DNA from 4 places in the Mangrovibacter sp. MFB070 genome. Region 2 is predicted to be linked to each of the others. Evidence: predicted binding sites of a transcription regulator. Region 2 holds the regulator's gene; each other region holds the start of a gene.
What was found. The regulator LexA, encoded in region 2, represses DNA repair genes until DNA is damaged. The targets are predictions, from matches to a motif close to TNCTGTATGTACATACAGNA.
Positions count from the first base shown of each region.

Region 1: the regulator LexA is predicted to act here: its motif matches at 1,559-1,578, upstream of DT73_RS16395 (YebG family protein).
Region 3: the regulator LexA is predicted to act here: its motif matches at 1,718-1,737, upstream of DT73_RS16645 (arabinose ABC transporter substrate-binding protein).
Region 4: the regulator LexA is predicted to act here: its motif matches at 1,607-1,626, upstream of DT73_RS16930 (DinI-like family protein).

Region 1 is NZ_JJMI01000034.1:15,792-20,008, forward strand. Features, by position in the region: gene DT73_RS16385 (S9 family peptidase) at 1-666, opposite strand, end outside; gene yebF (protein YebF) at 836-1,189, opposite strand; gene DT73_RS16395 (YebG family protein) at 1,257-1,544, opposite strand; gene purT (formate-dependent phosphoribosylglycinamide formyltransferase) at 1,672-2,850, shown strand; gene DT73_RS16405 (bifunctional 4-hydroxy-2-oxoglutarate aldolase/2-dehydro-3-deoxy-phosphogluconate aldolase) at 2,932-3,570, opposite strand; gene edd (phosphogluconate dehydratase) at 3,627-4,217, opposite strand, start outside.
Region 2 is NZ_JJMI01000003.1:42,661-46,877, reverse strand. Features, by position in the region: gene dinF (MATE family efflux transporter DinF) at 1-1,236, opposite strand, end outside; gene lexA (transcriptional repressor LexA) at 1,336-1,950, opposite strand; gene DT73_RS01675 (diacylglycerol kinase) at 2,119-2,487, opposite strand; gene plsB (glycerol-3-phosphate 1-O-acyltransferase PlsB) at 2,618-4,217, shown strand, end outside.
Region 3 is NZ_JJMI01000034.1:72,420-76,636, forward strand. Features, by position in the region: gene araG (L-arabinose ABC transporter ATP-binding protein AraG) at 1-488, opposite strand, end outside; gene DT73_RS16645 (arabinose ABC transporter substrate-binding protein) at 551-1,540, opposite strand; gene DT73_RS16650 (non-heme ferritin-like protein) at 2,577-3,074, shown strand; gene DT73_RS16655 (DUF2766 family protein) at 3,202-3,450, opposite strand; gene DT73_RS16660 (MFS transporter) at 3,811-4,217, shown strand, end outside.
Region 4 is NZ_JJMI01000034.1:129,487-133,703, reverse strand. Features, by position in the region: gene DT73_RS16940 (recombinase family protein) at 1-211, shown strand, start outside; gene DT73_RS16935 (YnfA family protein) at 618-947, shown strand; gene DT73_RS16930 (DinI-like family protein) at 1,341-1,589, opposite strand; gene DT73_RS16925 (OmpP1/FadL family transporter) at 2,515-3,705, shown strand; gene DT73_RS16920 (arylsulfatase) at 3,793-4,217, shown strand, end outside.

The DNA of each region.
Region 1 (4,217 bases), on a different contig from region 2:
GACCAGTTCGTCATTTTCTGCCGCGTCACCCAGCCTGTGGCGCCACACCTGGTAAGGCAACAAAGTCACTGAATGCTTTTTGACATAGTAAAACGTGGCGGAGTCATTCGCCCATACCACACTGCCGGAAAGATCAGTGACGGTATCATTCAGCCATATGTCATTGGCAAGATCTTTTACATGTAACTGATACTGGCGGCGAGAAACACGGTCTTCCGTCACTGCCATCAGGCGATTATCCGGAGAGATGCTCAGTGCACCTAAGTCGTAGTATGCACCGCCCTGAGCCCGGTTATTGCAATCGAGCAAAACTTGCCACTCATCACCATTATTCAGTTCTGCTGGCTGGCGTTGCCAAACCGGATACTCAGCATTTTCATCGAAACACTGGCGGTAGCGATACCCATTGCGCTGCCAGGGCACACTGCTTTCTTTTTTGGGCAGCCGGGCAACCATTTCATCGTAAAGGGCCTGCTGAAATTGCTCCAGCGGAGCCATAGTTTGCATGCAATAATCATTTTCAGCACGAAGGTACCCCAGTACCTCGGGTGACTGGCGTGAGTCATCACGCAGCCAGAAATAATCATCATTCCTGACATCGCCATGCTGAGTTAACAGATGTGGGCGCTTTGCTGCCCGGGGAGGGAAAACCGGCGAACGGGCCATAATAACTCCTGAAGATGGCACAACTGCCGCACAGGGTATCACGCTGAGTGCGCGTGGGAAGGAATTTGCCTGTCATTCTGAGGGCATACCAGCCAGAATCACAGGCAGCCGTACAATAACTTAGCTGCAATATTGAGTAAAACCGGGCCTCTACGCCCGGTTATTCAGCTTAACGCTGGTAATCTGCATTACCTGCTTTGCAATCCACCGTTACCTGGTAGTGCAAATCTTGCTTTTGCCCCCGAACAACCAGTGGGACAACCCAGGTATCGCCATTGTGGTGCATATCCTTGACGTTAACCCATGCGACGGGGTCATTTTGCCCCAACGCTTTCTGGTCGTCAGACCAACGCTGTAACCGGTTTTGCAGGTAATCATTTTTAACTGTTGCGGCAATATTTTCCGCTTTCATGTTCTCACAGGGGATGAGGCTTACTCTTTTAGTCACTGCATTAGCCGCAGCGGATACAGACATCAGAGCAAACGCCACCATACACCCTGTCAAAAAGCCTGTTTTATTCACATGCCACTCCGTGATTTCTCAAGTTGTGAGAAAAGCATGGTACAAAACAGGCAACCTGCAAGTCGATTCAGGCAGTTTTCACTTTCTTTTCAAGGGAAACAGGCTCATTTTCGGTAACATCTGGTAACTTACCGGAACGCAAAATACCGCTCAGTTCATCTTTATGCTCAGCAAGCCATAAGGCAAGTTCTTCGCGCAGCCCCCCTTCCATCACTACCGGAGAACTTTCCAGATAGTCAGTCAGGCATTCCGCCAGATCTAACATTTTGTCATAGGCATCGGCCTCTTTTTTGCTGACAAAAGACATTTTTTCCTCACCGTCTCTCACGACAACATATTTAACTACGACTGCCATCATGCTGCTCCAATCACTGTATTTATATCCAGCATACGTGAAAACAGGGTTACAATGCAAACCCGCTGTCAACGCAAACGTTTTCGTATATACTGCCGCTGTTTTTTTTCACATCAGGTACTGCGATATGGCTATTTTAGGAACTGCGCTGCGTCCGGCAGCAACACGCGTAATGCTTCTTGGCGCTGGGGAACTGGGTAAAGAAGTGGCGATTGAATGTCAGAGGCTGGGTCTGGAGGTTATCGCCGTTGACAGATATGCCGATGCCCCTGCTATGCACGTTGCTCACCGTAGCCATGTAATCAATATGCTCGACCCACAGGCACTGAAAAATCTGGTTGCAGAAGAAAAGCCTGATTACATCGTACCGGAAATTGAGGCGATCGCTACAGACATGCTGGTTGAGCTGGAAAGCCAGGGGCAAAAAGTTGTTCCCTGTGCCAAAGCAACACGCCTGACAATGAACCGTGAAGGGATCCGTCGGCTTGCTGCAGAAGAGTTAGCCCTTCCCACGTCCACATACCGTTTTGCAGATACGAAAGCAGACTTTGTTTCTGCAGCAGAAGAAATTGGTTTCCCGTGCATCATTAAACCGGTCATGAGTTCTTCAGGAAAGGGGCAAAGTTTTGTGCGTGATGCCAGCTACCTGGATAAAGCCTGGAGCTATGCACAGGAAGGCGGCCGCGCCGGTGCGGGCAAAGTGATTATTGAAGGAGTCGTTGCGTTTGATTTCGAAATTACACTTCTGACGGTAAGTGCGGCTGATGGTGTGCATTTCTGTGCCCCGGTAGGCCACCGCCAGGAAGATGGAGATTACCGCGAGTCATGGCAACCACAGGCAATGAGTGAGCTCGCGCTGAGCCGGGCACAGGCCATTGCAGAAAAAGTTGTTCTGGCGCTTGGTGGTTATGGCTTATTTGGTGTGGAACTGTTTGTTTGTGGTGATGATGTTGTGTTCAGTGAGGTATCACCTCGCCCGCATGACACCGGTATGGTCACCATGATCTCTCAGGATTTGTCAGAATTTGCACTGCATGTCCGCGCTTTTCTGGGGTTACCGGTTGGCGGTATTCGCCAGTACGGCCCTTGTGCTTCAGCAGTCATTCTGCCGAACCTGGTCAGCACAGATGTACGTTTTGGTGGTATGGAAAATGCGCTCAGCGCAGGCATACAAATCCGCCTGTTTGGCAAACCTGAAATTAACGGTACCCGCCGTATGGGCGTTGCGCTGGCAACGGGTGAAACAACAGAAGATGCAGTCGCCCGGGCAAAATCAGCAGCTGGGGAAATACAAGTTAACGGTTAATTCATCAGGCTCCAGTAGCATATGCAAAAACGGCACCCGCGGGTGCCGTTTGCATATGACTCAGGCAGTTAACTGGCCTGATTATTTCGCGCCTTCAACAGCTTCACGAGCCAGGCGGGTAATGCGGTCATAATCGCCAGCTTCCAGCGCATCGGCCGGAACCAGCCAGGAACCACCAATGCACAGCACGCTTTTCAGTGCCAGGTAGTCACGGTAGTTTGCCGGAGAGATACCACCTGTTGGGCAGAAACGCACCTGAGAGAACGGGCCAGCAATGGCGGATAAAGCTTTGGTGCCGCCGTTAGCTTCTGCCGGGAAGAATTTGAATTCACGCAAACCGTAATCCATACCCAGCATCAGTTCAGAAACAGTGCTGATCCCCGGGATCAGTGGAATGGTGCCTTCAGTTGCTGCTTTCAGCAGGGAGTCGGTCAGGCCCGGGCTGATAGCAAACTGAGCGCCAGCTTCAGTAACTTCTGCCAGTTGTTGTGGATTCAGCACGGTACCAGCCCCAACGATAGCATCCGGCACTTCTTTTGCAATCAGACGGATAGCATCAATAGCACAGGCAGTACGCAGTGTAACTTCCAGTACACGTACCCCACCAGCTACCAGTGCTTTTGCCATCGGTACTGCGTGCTCAAGTTTATTGACAACAATAACCGGCACGACAGGACCTGTTTTCAGGATCTGTTCCGCACTTGTTTTCCAGTTTTTCATCAGAAAATGTCTCCCGACAACGTTTAGTCAGCGTTACGGCGCAAATGCGCCGAGTGTTAGAATGAAATACAGGTTGCGCCCTGTTCCGCCCCGGATAAGTTTTCGCGCAATGCGCCAAATAACTCACGACCAGTCCCCACGCGCTGAGCGCTGAGGTCCGGGTGGAACGGTTCACGTTCTTGTAGTTCCGCGTCGTCAACCAGCAAGGTTAGCTCGCCAGTCTGCCCGTTTACACGGATCATGTCGCCATTACGGACTTTAGCCAAAAGCCCACCATCATAAGCTTCCGGTGTCACGTGAATTGCAGAAGGTACTTTACCTGAGGCACCAGACAAACGTCCATCCGTTACCAATGCAATTTTGAAACGACGGTCCAATAATACACCAAGTGGCGGCATGAGTTTATGTAATTCTGGCATCCCATTCGCTTTCGGACCTTGATGACGGACAACGACAACGCAATCTTTATCCAGTAAACCCGCTTCAAATGCCGGAACAACATCATGCTGACTTTCAAAAACAATGGCTGGAGCTTCAATGATCTGATTTTCCACAGGCACTGCAGAAGTTTTCATCACCGCGCGCCCGAGGTTACCGCTCAATACTTTGGTGCCACCATGTTGGGAGAATGGCTTGTCAATAGAGGC
Region 2 (4,217 bases):
AGAAAACCACAACCCATGATTCCCAAACCCAGGCAGTGTCAGCAGGCACACCGCAAACCCTGCGGCTGAAAGCGCCATGCTGTTACGCATTTCTGCGCCCCGGGTCGCACCAACAAACATCCCGTCCAACAAATAACACCACACCCCGGCAACCGGCAGCAGCACCTGCCAGAACAAGTATTTATCTGCCAACTGGTGTAATGCTGGTAGCGAAGTCAGTAAGCCAATAATTTGTGGCCCGGCAAGGGCATAAACCAGAGAGAACCCCAGAGCTACCACACCAGCCTGGCGGCATGCAGCGCCCCATACCGCCAGCAACTGCCCTTTGCTGCGGGCCCCAAAAGCCTGGCCGGAATGGGCTTCTACTGCATAAGCAAAACCATCAAGTGCGTAAGCGGTAAAGGTCAGTAACGTCATCAGTAATGCATTTACAGCCACAATATCGCCGCCCAGCCTGGCGCCGAGCACCGTGATGGAAGCAAAGCAGCCCTGAACCAGTAAAGAACGCAACATGATGTCACGGTTTAACGCCATCAAACGCCGAATATTACCGAACCACGCCGTTTTCAGGCCTGCCAGAGGAATGCCCCGCAGCACCAGAACCCGCCAGACCATCACCAACCCCAGAAGCAGCGTGACATACTCAGAGAGAGTGGTTGCCAGCGCAGCCCCTTTCACGTTCATACCCAGCCCCATTACCAGCCAGATATCCAGCGCGATATTCAGCACATTACCCACCACCAGCAGAATAACCGGAGCACGGGCATACTGCACACCCAACAACCAGCCCAGTAACACCAGGTTAGCCAGTGAAGCAGGGGCACCCAGCCAGCGAACCGATAAAAATGCCTGCGCCTGGGACAATACCGCTTCACTGCCGCCCGTCACGGTAAGTGCGAAGTGAATTAATGGCGCACGAAACACCACAATGGCGACTCCCGCCACCAGTGCCAGCAATAACGGCTGCATCAGGGCTCGTAACAACCCCTCGTCGTCTCTTGCGCCATAAGCCTGGGCCGTTAACCCGGTAGTACTCATCCGTAAAAACAGCAGCAGCATAAACAGAAAACTGGTTGCTGTTGCGCCAATAGCCACGCCACCAAGGTAATCCGGGCTGTCCAGGTGCCCAATCACCGCAGTATCAACCAGGCCCAATAACGGTACGGTGATGTTGGACACTATCATGGGAATAGCCAGGCGCCACAATGCCCGGTCAGTTCGGGAAAAAAATCGCATCACTTACCCCGGATAAAGTTTGGGTGAACACCCACAAAAAAGCCGTGACACAGGCTGGCTGCATCACGGCTGTAAAAGCATAGCAAATTAAGGATTCGGTCAGAGCCAGTCGCCGTTGCGAATAACGCCAACAGCCAGGCCCTCGATGGTAAAGTTTTGCTCGCGTAAATCGACAACAATGGGTTTGAATTCGTTATTTTCAGGGAGTAACTGAACCGTATTCCCTTGCTGTTTCAGGCGTTTAACGGTTACTTCGTCGTCGATGCGTGCCACAACGACCTGGCCATTGCGCACATCCTGCGTTTTATGCACTGCGAGTAAATCGCCGTCCATAATACCGATATCTTTCATTGACATACCACTAACGCGCAGTAAGAAATCCGCATGTGGTTTAAACAGGGAAGGGTCGACCTGATAGTGGCCTTCAATGTGCTGCTGAGCCAGCAGTGGTTCACCGGCAGCAACCCGGCCAACCAGCGGCAGGCCGTCGTCATTGGATTCTTCCAGGAGCAGACGAATACCACGAGAAGCGCCAGAAACGATTTCGATAACCCCTTTGCGGGCCAGCGCTTTCAAGTGTTCCTCTGCCGCATTGGGCGAACGAAAACCCAGACGTTGCGCTATTTCCGCACGGGTTGGAGGCATCCCCGTCTGGCTAATGTGATCCCGGATGAGATCATAGACCTCCTGCTGTCTGGTAGTAAGTGCTTTCATTCCTTCTGCCCCCTGGGTGTATATACAGTTATGCTGTGAGTATATACAGTTAATGGTGATTTTGAAACCACAATTAAGCAAAAAACCAGGGACTTATCCCATAAAGTAGCCAGAGGTAACCAGACAGCGCCTGAAATACACGGTATCAAGCGTTTTTTCAGGAAAAACTCAGAAAAAATGAGACCAGAGCACGCTTCCCCAGGTAAACAGGGCGAGTATAATTGCGAACAACACTGCAGCGGACCCCATATCTTTAGCCCTGCCAGAGAGTTCGTGAAAATCTGTTCCCACCCGGTCAACAATGGCTTCAATAGCACTGTTGAGAATTTCGATTATCATAACCAGAGTGACGGAGCCGATAAGCAACACGCGGGCAATGGCACCGACATCCAGCCAACAGGCAATAAAGATAGCCAGTACAGTAGCAACTCCTTCCTGGCGAAATGCGGCTTCATTGCGCCATGCCGCACGAATACCTTTCCAGGAATAACCGGCTGCTTTAATGATTCGGGTGAGTCCAGTGGTGTTACTTGCCATGAAGGAACCTTTTTAGCTTAGTGGCGTCAATGCCTGTAGCGTCGCGCAGGCAACTTCCTCAGAAATCCAGGCGGGTTTCTGTTATTCTTGCGACGCATTTGCGTTTTTAACCAGAGGCTTTACAACGTTTATGTCCGGTTGGCCACGAATTTACTACAAATTGCTGAATTTACCATTAAGTATGCTGGTAAAAAGCAAATCTATTCCGGCGGATCCTTGCGCCGAATTGGGTTTAGATACCTCTCGCCCTATTATGTATGTGCTGCCTTACAATTCAAAGGCAGACTTACTGACATTACGGGCGCAATGTCTGGCACACGATTTGCCAGACCCGCTGACACCCCTTGAAGTGGACGGTGCCTGCCTGCCACGCTATGTATTTATTCATGGCGGGCCGCGTGTATTTACCTATTACACGCCGAAGGAAGAGTCCATCAAGCTGTTTCATGATTACCTGGATCTGCACCGCAGCAACCCCAATCTGGATGTCCAGATGGTGCCAGTATCAGTGATGTTTGGCCGTTCACCAGGCCGGGAAAAAGGCGAAGAAAACCCGCCGCTGCGCCTGCTTAACGGCATTCAGAAGTTCTTTGCCGTGCTATGGCTGGGCCGCGACAGCTTCGTGCGTTTTTCGCCGCCCGTCTCTCTGCGCTGGATGGCGACAGAGCATGGCACAGACAAAACTATCGCCCAGAAGCTGGCCCGGGTTGCACGTATGCACTTTGCCCGGCTGCGTCTGGCGGCTGTCGGCCCGCGCTTACCTGCCCGTCAGGACCTGTTCAATAAGTTGTTGTCTTCAAAAGCTATCGCCAAAGCGGTAGAAGATGAAGCGCGCAGCAAGAAAATCTCCCATGAAAAAGCACAGCAAAATGCCGTTGCTCTGATGGAAGAAATTGCCGCGAACTTCTCCTATGAAGCCATCCGCATGACTGACCGCGTGCTGGGCTTCACCTGGAACCGGTTATATCAGGGCATTAACGTTCATAACGCTGAGCGGGTTCGCCAGTTGGCCCATGAAGGCCACGAACTGGTGTATGTTCCCTGCCACCGCAGCCATATGGATTACCTGCTGCTGTCCTATGTGCTGTATCACCAGGGGCTGGTGCCGCCGCATATTGCAGCTGGCATTAACCTGAACTTCTGGCCCGCCGGGCCGATTTTCCGCCGTCTGGGTGCTTTCTTTATTCGCCGTACGTTTAAAGGCAATAAGCTCTATTCAACCGTGTTCCGTGAATACCTGGGTGAATTATTCAGCCGTGGGTATTCGGTGGAGTATTTTGTTGAAGGGGGGCGTTCGCGCACCGGCCGCCTGCTTGACCCAAAAACCGGCACACTGTCTATGACGATTCAGGCCATGCTGCGCGGCGGTACCCGCCCGATTACGCTGGTGCCGATTTACATTGGTTATGAACATGTCATGGAAGTGGGCACCTACGCGAAAGAGTTGCGTGGCGCCACTAAAGAGAAAGAGAGCCTTATCCAGATGATGCGCGGCCTGAGCAAGCTGCGTAACCTGGGCCAGGGGTATGTCAACTTTGGCGAGCCAATTCCACTGACCAACTGGCTGAATCAGCATGTCCCGGAGTGGCGTGATGCGATAGACCCCATCGAAGCGATACGCCCGCCGTGGTTAACCCCCAGCGTGAACGAAATTGCTCATACACTGATGGTGCGCATTAACAATGCTGGTGCGGCTAACGCCATGAACCTGTGTTGCACGGCTTTACTGG
Region 3 (4,217 bases), on a different contig from region 2:
CGGGCATTGCGAGCCAGCGCTTTGGCGATCTCCACCATTTGCCACTGGCCTATCGATAAATATTTCAACGGCGTTTCAGGGTCGATATCCAGACCGAGATGTTCCAGTTGTAAACGTGCCTCGTAGTTAAGGAGCGACCGGTTTACAAAGCCGCCTTTGTGCGGGAGCTGACCAAGATAAATGTTCTCAGCCACACTCATTTCCGGCACTAAATGGAGTTCCTGGTATATGATGGCAACGCCTGCGTCCAGCGCTGCGACCGTATTGGCAAATGTAACTTCCTGGCCTTTTAAGGTAATAGAGCCGGTTGTTGGCGCGTAATTACCACTCAGAATTTTTAATAGTGTGGATTTCCCTGCGCCGTTCTCCCCCATCAGCGCATGCACCTGGCCGCTGTAGCAGTCAAAGCTGATATCCTGTAGCGCTTTCACGCCCGGAAATGTCTTTCCAATACCACGGAACGAGAGATACGGTGTTTGTTGTTGCATATAGCCTCCAAACCTTCCCCGGTAAACGGGCGTGCAGCACGCCCGTTATCTACCTGGAACAATTACTTGCCGCCCAGGCCTTTTTTAGCCAGTTCTTCTTTGAAGTTGTCGCGTGTAATCAACACAACATCGGTGACTTCGGTAAATTTCGGTGGTTCAACACCTTTGGTAACCCAGTTGTAAAGCATTTCGCTGGATTTATAACCATGCACATCCGGGCTGGGTAACAGGGAGCCGTAGAAACCAGTCGCTTCTGCTTTTGACAGTTCGTTGACGGCATCAACCCCATTGATACCAATACCAATTACATCATTCGCTTTGAAACCCTGGCCTTCAGTTGCACGCACACCACCCAGTACTGTGTTGTCGTTCATCCCGACAATCAGCCAGTGTTTAACTTCCGGGTGTTGTACCAACAATGAGTTACCGGCATCAAAGGCTCCCGGGATGTCATTGGATTTTGTTGGCACCTGGTAGATTTGTTTGGCAGGGAACCCTGCAGCTTTGAGCGCTTCCATTGAACCTGAGGTTCTGCGGCGTGCGGTATCCAGTTCATTAGCAGTGATTGCCATCACCCCAGTTTTACTGACATCCCAGCCACGTTTTTGCATCTCTTTGTACAGTTCTTGCCCCTGACGCTCACCAATTTTGGTTGCCGCCATCATCACCAATGGTACAGAGTCCATCGGTTTACCTTTGGCATTAACAAACTGGTCATCCACAGCAATCACTTTCATCCCGTAGCCGCGTGCTTTAGCAACAATGGCAGAGCCGAGCTTGGGATCCGGGGTACAAATAACAAAACCTTTCGCGCCATTTGCTGCCAGGCTGTCAATCGCATTCAGTGTTTTCTCGCCATCAGGCACAGCAATTTTAATCACATCAAAGCCAAGATCCTTGCCCGCCTTGTCTGCAAAACGCCACTCAGTCTGGAACCAGGGTTCTTCAGGTTGTTTAACCAGAAAACCCAGTTTCAGATTTTCCGCCATAGCGGATTGTGACATAACAGCAGCAAGGCCAATTGCTGCCAGCGCTTTAGTAAATTTGTGCATGGTAAACTCCAGCATTTATTTTCTTGTGTGCAGGGTAGTGAACAGAAAATGTTCTTTATTTCAAACGTTAACAGCAAACCAGGGTTTTTATGCCCAAAATACTGAGAACGCAAAATAGTTTTAGCGGGAAATTAAAAATCCATAGGAGAGCAAAATCACACGGCTGAATTTTAGTAAATCTGTGCATAGATTCAGCAAATAAAGGCATAAAAAAGTGCTAATATGTATGATGAATCAGAACAGGATGAGCAGAAAAATCCATATGACCAGCAACCAAATCCTTGTTAAGTGATCGCCTCACACCAGGAGTAATCTGCTGCTTGTCTAAGATGAGGTTTACCGGCAGTTGGCCGCCAGCGGGTGGGAAATCTGTACAAAGATACATCTCAAAAATATTTAATAAAACTGTCACAGTCAGGCATCTCTGATACATTCCTAATCATTTTCGATTCATTATATTTTTTATCAACAGCCTTTCTGTTTCATTTTATAAGAAAAACACTACAACCCGGTTCCGGTCTCATACAGAATAATAATGTTAACCAGACTGAATTCGTTAATTACAATGGCTAAATCATGTTAATAATAAATAAACAACAAGTAATATCCTGACTAAATACTCAGGAATACTTTGACCAGAAAGCAAAGAAAGTAAACCACATATCAATAAGATAGCAATCCCTTCATCAAAGTCTTTTTATGTTCATTTATTAGCCAGCAAATAGTACACTGAATCAATAAAGTAAGTAAGCGTAAAAATTTTCACTAAGAGTATCCTTATTTTTATTCTGGTTGTATGCTAAAAATAGTTAACAAGGAATAACTGCGGGTAAACATTGCACAGTTATGTTGGAAACAATGCTATTGAGAACGGTTACGTTCCAAACAGTATTGTTTAATACAATGGAGTTCATGGCACGGTGTTTAAAACAGTGCCGTACAAAATAGATACAGGCTGGTGATAAGTTTGCAGCATTTATTCAGTTTCTTCGTGAATTAACAAAATCACAGGTTTCCAGAAAATAAGGATATTGTTATGGCCGTAACTGATATTGTTTCGAAGTTGAATGTACAAATGAACCGAGAGTTTTACTCATCTAACCTCTACCTGCAATTAAGTGCGTGGTGCATTGAGCACAACCTGCACGATACCGCGCACTTCCTGCGAACGCAGGCCCAGGGGACAGTAACACTGATGATGCGTTTTTTCGATCATTTGAAAAAAATGGGAGAAAACCCGGTCGTGCAACCACTACAGAATGGCCTGACGCCTGGTTGCAACTCACTGGCTGTGTTGTTTGAGAAAATGTTGAATGACTACCGTTTTCGTGCTGAAAGCCTGATTCAATTGCAGGATGAAGCAATCAGCATCAATGATTTGTCCACACTGTTATTTTTACAGCAAATTGAAAAAATCCAGCGTAAAGATGGTGCCGTATTAGTAAAAATGCTGGAAATGGTACGCGAAGCCGATGCATCAGGGATGTGTCTCATGCAAACTGACCATATTCTGGCTAAAGCTGCAACAGCGTGATGCCAGGCCAGTAAATTCCTGCCCGCAAAGCGTAAAGCAGCCCTTCACTTAATCCTGGCAGGCCTTCCCCGCTGAAATATTGGGGTTGGCCTGGTTACTTCCCACCAACCCTCTGTACCAAAGGCCGTTAGTGAGCGTCGTTTTGGCGGGTAAATTTCAGCTCAATCAATGCAACGGCCTTTTGTACCGCACGCAACGTAACCGGATCAGCTGAAGGGTGGCCGGCAAAGTCAATAGAACGGAGTTGGGTTGCCATTTTCTCGCGAACTTCCACCGGAGCGATAACATCAATGACATCCAGTATTTGTTTAATCACTAACTGGCATGCAACCACATCAGAGACCAGCTCATCTTCCTTGCTAAAGGATCCGGACATTTTTCTCTCCTCATCAAAAACGCATATGGTACCGGGATACAGCCCGGAACGGTAGCCCGGCGGGAGAAATCCATGTAAAAGCTGGCTTCCGATGGTATTTGTTTGAAGCAGTTCGCTAAAAAGTGTGTGGAATATCGGTATCTTTTATTCCCTTAAAAACTAAAAACACGTATCGCTACTATATCTTTGAAATAAAAAAACTCAGCACACGTCTCATATTCATCACTTCTTTACGTAAAAAATGACTATTAGTGACACCCTTCACATTTCAATACACAAATTCAAATTATAAGAACCGTAATATCTAAAAAAATGAAACAGAGGTTCAAAATGAATTCTGGTAAAACGTCTCCCCTGAACATGACGGGGCAGCGGCAGGTCAGTTTGCGGCATCAATTGGCCTACGGTGGGGGAAACTTACTCGGTAGTGGCGCGCTGGCAATTAGTGGGGCATGGCTGCTCTATTTCTACACAACTTTTTGCGGCCTGACACTGATTGAGGCTGCTTTTATCTTCTCTGTTGCCAGTATTATTGATGCCATCAGCAACCCACTAATGGGTTATTTGACCGATAATTTCGCCCGGACGAAACTGGGTAAACGCTTTGGACGCCGCCGCTTTTTCTTAATGCTCGGCGCACCATTGATGATGTTTTACCCTTTACTTTGGGTTGAAGGTTTTGGTTTTTGGTACTACCTGGTAACTTATGTCACCTTCGAGCTTATCTATACGTCTGTGATGGTCCCTTACGAAACTCTGGCAACAGA
Region 4 (4,217 bases), on a different contig from region 2:
AATGGAGCGTGAGCTTATTATCGAACGTACCCGGGCCGGCTTAGCAGCTGCAAGAGAAGAAGGGCGGATCGGTGGCCGCCGCCCAAAGTTGTCACCAGAGCAATGGGCGCAAGCCGGTAGATTGATTGCTGCTGGTGAGCCAAGAAAAAAGGTCGCCCTGATTTTTGATGTTGGCATATCAACGTTGTACAAGAAGTTTCCTGCTTCATGACGTTTGATATTTTGCATTGGATTTATAAGCGCTGTAGGCAGGTTTGGTTGGTGATTTTAATGAGAAAACAAATGAATTGTATAGGCTAACTTATTGAATTTTCACTGTGTGAAAATCAAACATTTTTCTCATTTTTCTAACTAACTGAATGAAAATTAAAGAAATGAGACCGGTCTCGAAAACGGAATCTGGTAATTCCCCCATTGATTAACACACTCTGGTGATAGAAAGGCTGCTCGAATGACGAGTCGGTCGGCCTTAAAAGGTTGCTATGAGTGAAATACAGGACTCAGATTCTAGTATATTAACACAATTAAGTGGGGTTGCTTTCTCCTGTTCTGGAACCCAACCTGGTATGCAAATCCGAATTCACCAAACAAAAAGCCATGTCAGTAATAGAGGAAATATGTCTGAACTGAAGGCAATGCTACTGTTTTTATTAACCGCGTTGACAGAAATTGTCGGCTGCTATCTACCCTATTTATGGTTACGTGAAGGTAAAAGTGCCTGGTTAATACTCCCCTCGGCATTTAGCTTAGCCATTTTTGCCTGGTTGCTTACCTTACATCCAACGGCTTCCGGTAGGGTCTATGCTGCATATGGTGGTGTTTACATCTTTGTTGCTATTTTATGGCTTTGGGTCATAGACGGAATAAAACCAACAATCTGGGACTTTTTAGGGGCAACCATAGCCCTATTGGGAATGAGCATCATTATGTTTGCGCCCAGAGCCTGAGAGATACTATCCTTATCACATGATTACTGGATTTGTAATAAATCTATCCAGTTCAAAGTCATTACAGCGCTAATAATACGGGGGGCGTCCGCCTTGTGTACCGAATATCGCTCCTGGCTCTAAGCCAGCAACCTCAGGAGTACGCGGGTCTGCTGTGAGTGTCAGCAACACTGATGTGAGACCGGAAAAGGGGATCCCAATTTAGTGCGCCACTACAATCCCATGAAGAACCGGGAACACAACTGAATATGACTGATGGGAAGATTTACCGCTGCGGATAAGCGGTAAAGTGCCACCGAACCGTCGTATGCAAGAACGGCCGGCGGCAGGCTGGTGATCGTTCGATAGTGCGAGTATGAATGGATACCAGCCGCTGTTGAGTATATTGACTAATCAGCGCGTAAACCAGTCATCCGCTGACTCCCACGTCTCCTGAAGCACTTCCTGCACATACTCCTTATCGCCTTCCTTATCTGCTGAGCGAAGCACGGATAATCCGTCGTTGCTGGCAGCCTTAACAATCACTTCAACATCTTCATACCTGGCGCTAAGGCGCTTCGTCATTTCCGTTTTCAGTGCATCGATAGAGCCTTTTGGCATAGCTTTGGCTTTCTCCCGGGCGATGCTGATTTCGACACGCATGATAATCACCTTTCATTTACTGGTTTTATGTACAGTAATTATTGGCCTGTTATTTCTGATAATCTCTTCAGGAAATTCAATTTTTGGATTTTTTAAATTAAAAGTAATGAGATTTTTAGGTGCAATTAGTTTTAGTATTTATTTATTGCATGGTATTTGTTATACGATAATATTCACACCATTAATTAAAATTAACGTAAACTACACTTATGCAATGAGTGCCACTATTTTTTCAATAATATCATTGAACACTGCAACATACCTTCTTATAGAAAAACCATTCATGAGAAGAGGAAAGGCTATTGCAGACAGGCAGGATGGAGTATCACCATAAAAGCACAGGGCCATGGTCACCATAGCTTTGTGCTCTCTGGGGCACCAGTGGGGCAAAATGCTACATACAAACTTTGATGCCCTTATGTGATGGTGTGAAAATGGTCTTGCAACATCATGATGTGTAACGCGCTCTTGGGCGATGTTAGACGATTTTCAAAAATGCACGGTCATATTATGTCCATGCAGGTGTAGCCTTCAGCAATAACGGCATAGCATATCGGGCAGGTGTGGCGCACCAATTCAGCGGTTACCTGCCTGCTATTTTTTATAAGATTTATCCTAGTGCAATTCCTTCATGGCTAACTAGCTCTGCCAGCAATAAAACTTTCTCGCCTCACTGTTCAATTCCACCGAATTACACTTGCGAAAGCTGCGGGTTTATCTACATTTATTACTTATTACCAAATCTTAATTTTATTTAATAAATCTTTTTTGCCGTAAGGCGACGTAACTGTGTGGCAATACTTGCAACACCGCCTTTCTGCGCCCGGGAATAAGGGCGATGGCGGGTTTGTACCTGAAATCAGGCTGTTTCGTTCAGGCTGTAACGGCCTGTAATTAACCAATACATGTGATAAACGGGCAATATATGGTCAGACAAGGTGCTGTGCTTCTTGGCCTGATGTTTACTGGTGCGTCTTATGCCAGTGGCCTTTATCTGTATGAGATGGCAACGGAAGATTTGGGGCTGGCTGGCGCCGGGCAGGCGGCCCGGGCAGGCGACGCTTCCACGCTGGTGACCAACCCCGCCGGGCTGACCCGCTTATCTGGCAATATGCTGACCGGCGGTATCCAGACCTTATATGGTGACACCAACTACCAACAGGATAATGACGCGGTTTTACAAGGGAAAAGCCCGGGGAATACTATTGGCTGGTTTCCGGCCTCCAGTGTATTTTGGCGCCAGCAAATTAATGACCGGGTTTCTGCGGGTTTAGGCCTGTATGGCAATTACGGACTGGGGCTGGATTTCGGTAACTGGGCAGGGGATGCGGTACTGAAAAAAAGCACCCTGTTGGCAATGACGTTGAGCCCTGCTGTGGGCTGGAAACTGAGCGACAGGGTTTCTGTGGGTGCCGGCATCGGAATTAATTATGGTTTTCTCTCGCTAACACGGGATGTTTCAGGTGAAGATAAAAAACAAACCGACCATGACTGGGCGCTGAATTACCGGCTTGGAATATTGTTCGACCTGACACCGCAAACCCGTGTCGGGCTTACTTACACCAGCAAAACTGACTACCACTTCAATATCGACAACCAGGTGCGTATCGCACAACTCAATAATACGTCTTATATCTTGCCCATTGCTGCTGATGTGAGCACGCCTGCGCAACTCATGCTGAGCGCTGTTTACGACATCAACCCTCGCTGGTCAGTGATGGGGGATTTGGGCTGGCAGGACTGGAGCGCCTACAGTAACAGCCAAATCTATGTTGCTGGCAATGAGGTTGACGGTAACTCGCGCCTGCGGGATACCTGGCATACCGCACTTGGGCTTCAGTTTCGCCCAACCCCAGACTGGCACCTGAACACCGGGGTTGCTTATGACAGCAGCTTCTACCGTTCCCAGAGCGATACATCGCTGACCATGCCGTCTGGCAATACCTGGCGTTTTGGTGTGGGTGCGCAATACCAATTGTCGGGCACGCAACAAATTGGCGCGGCTTTCGAATATGCCGATATCCAGTCCTCCTCGGTTTCTTCGCCACTAGTGAAAGGCAGTTACCACAACCCGGCACTCTATTTTTTCAGCATGAACTTTACCCAGACATTCTAATCAAGAGGAACAGCAGATGGTGTAACTGTGTGTTATGACGAAAAGCGTTCAAGGACCTGATGTGACCACGATAATCGGAGCACAGAAATGACAAAAATTCCGTTTTGTAAATCGCTGTTGGCTGCCACGTTATCTGTCGTATGTTGTGCCAGCACAGTGTATGCCGCCCCGGCAAGCACTTCACCAACCGCGCCTGAGCAGAATTCCGCAAAGCCAAACATTGTTGTTATCTTTGGTGATGACATTGGCTACTGGAACCTCAGTACCTATAACCAGGGGATGATGGGTTATAAAACCCCGAACATTGACAGCATTGCTGCCGAGGGTGCGAAGTTTACCTCTTATTATGCGGAGCAAAGTTCCACTGCCGGGCGCTCGGCTTTTATCACCGGCCAGATGCCATTTCGTACCGGCCTGAGTAAAGTCGGGATGCCGGGCGCGCCGCAGGGGATCCAAAAAGAGGATCCGACCATTGCCAATGTCCTCAAACAACTGGGCTACGCCACCGGCCA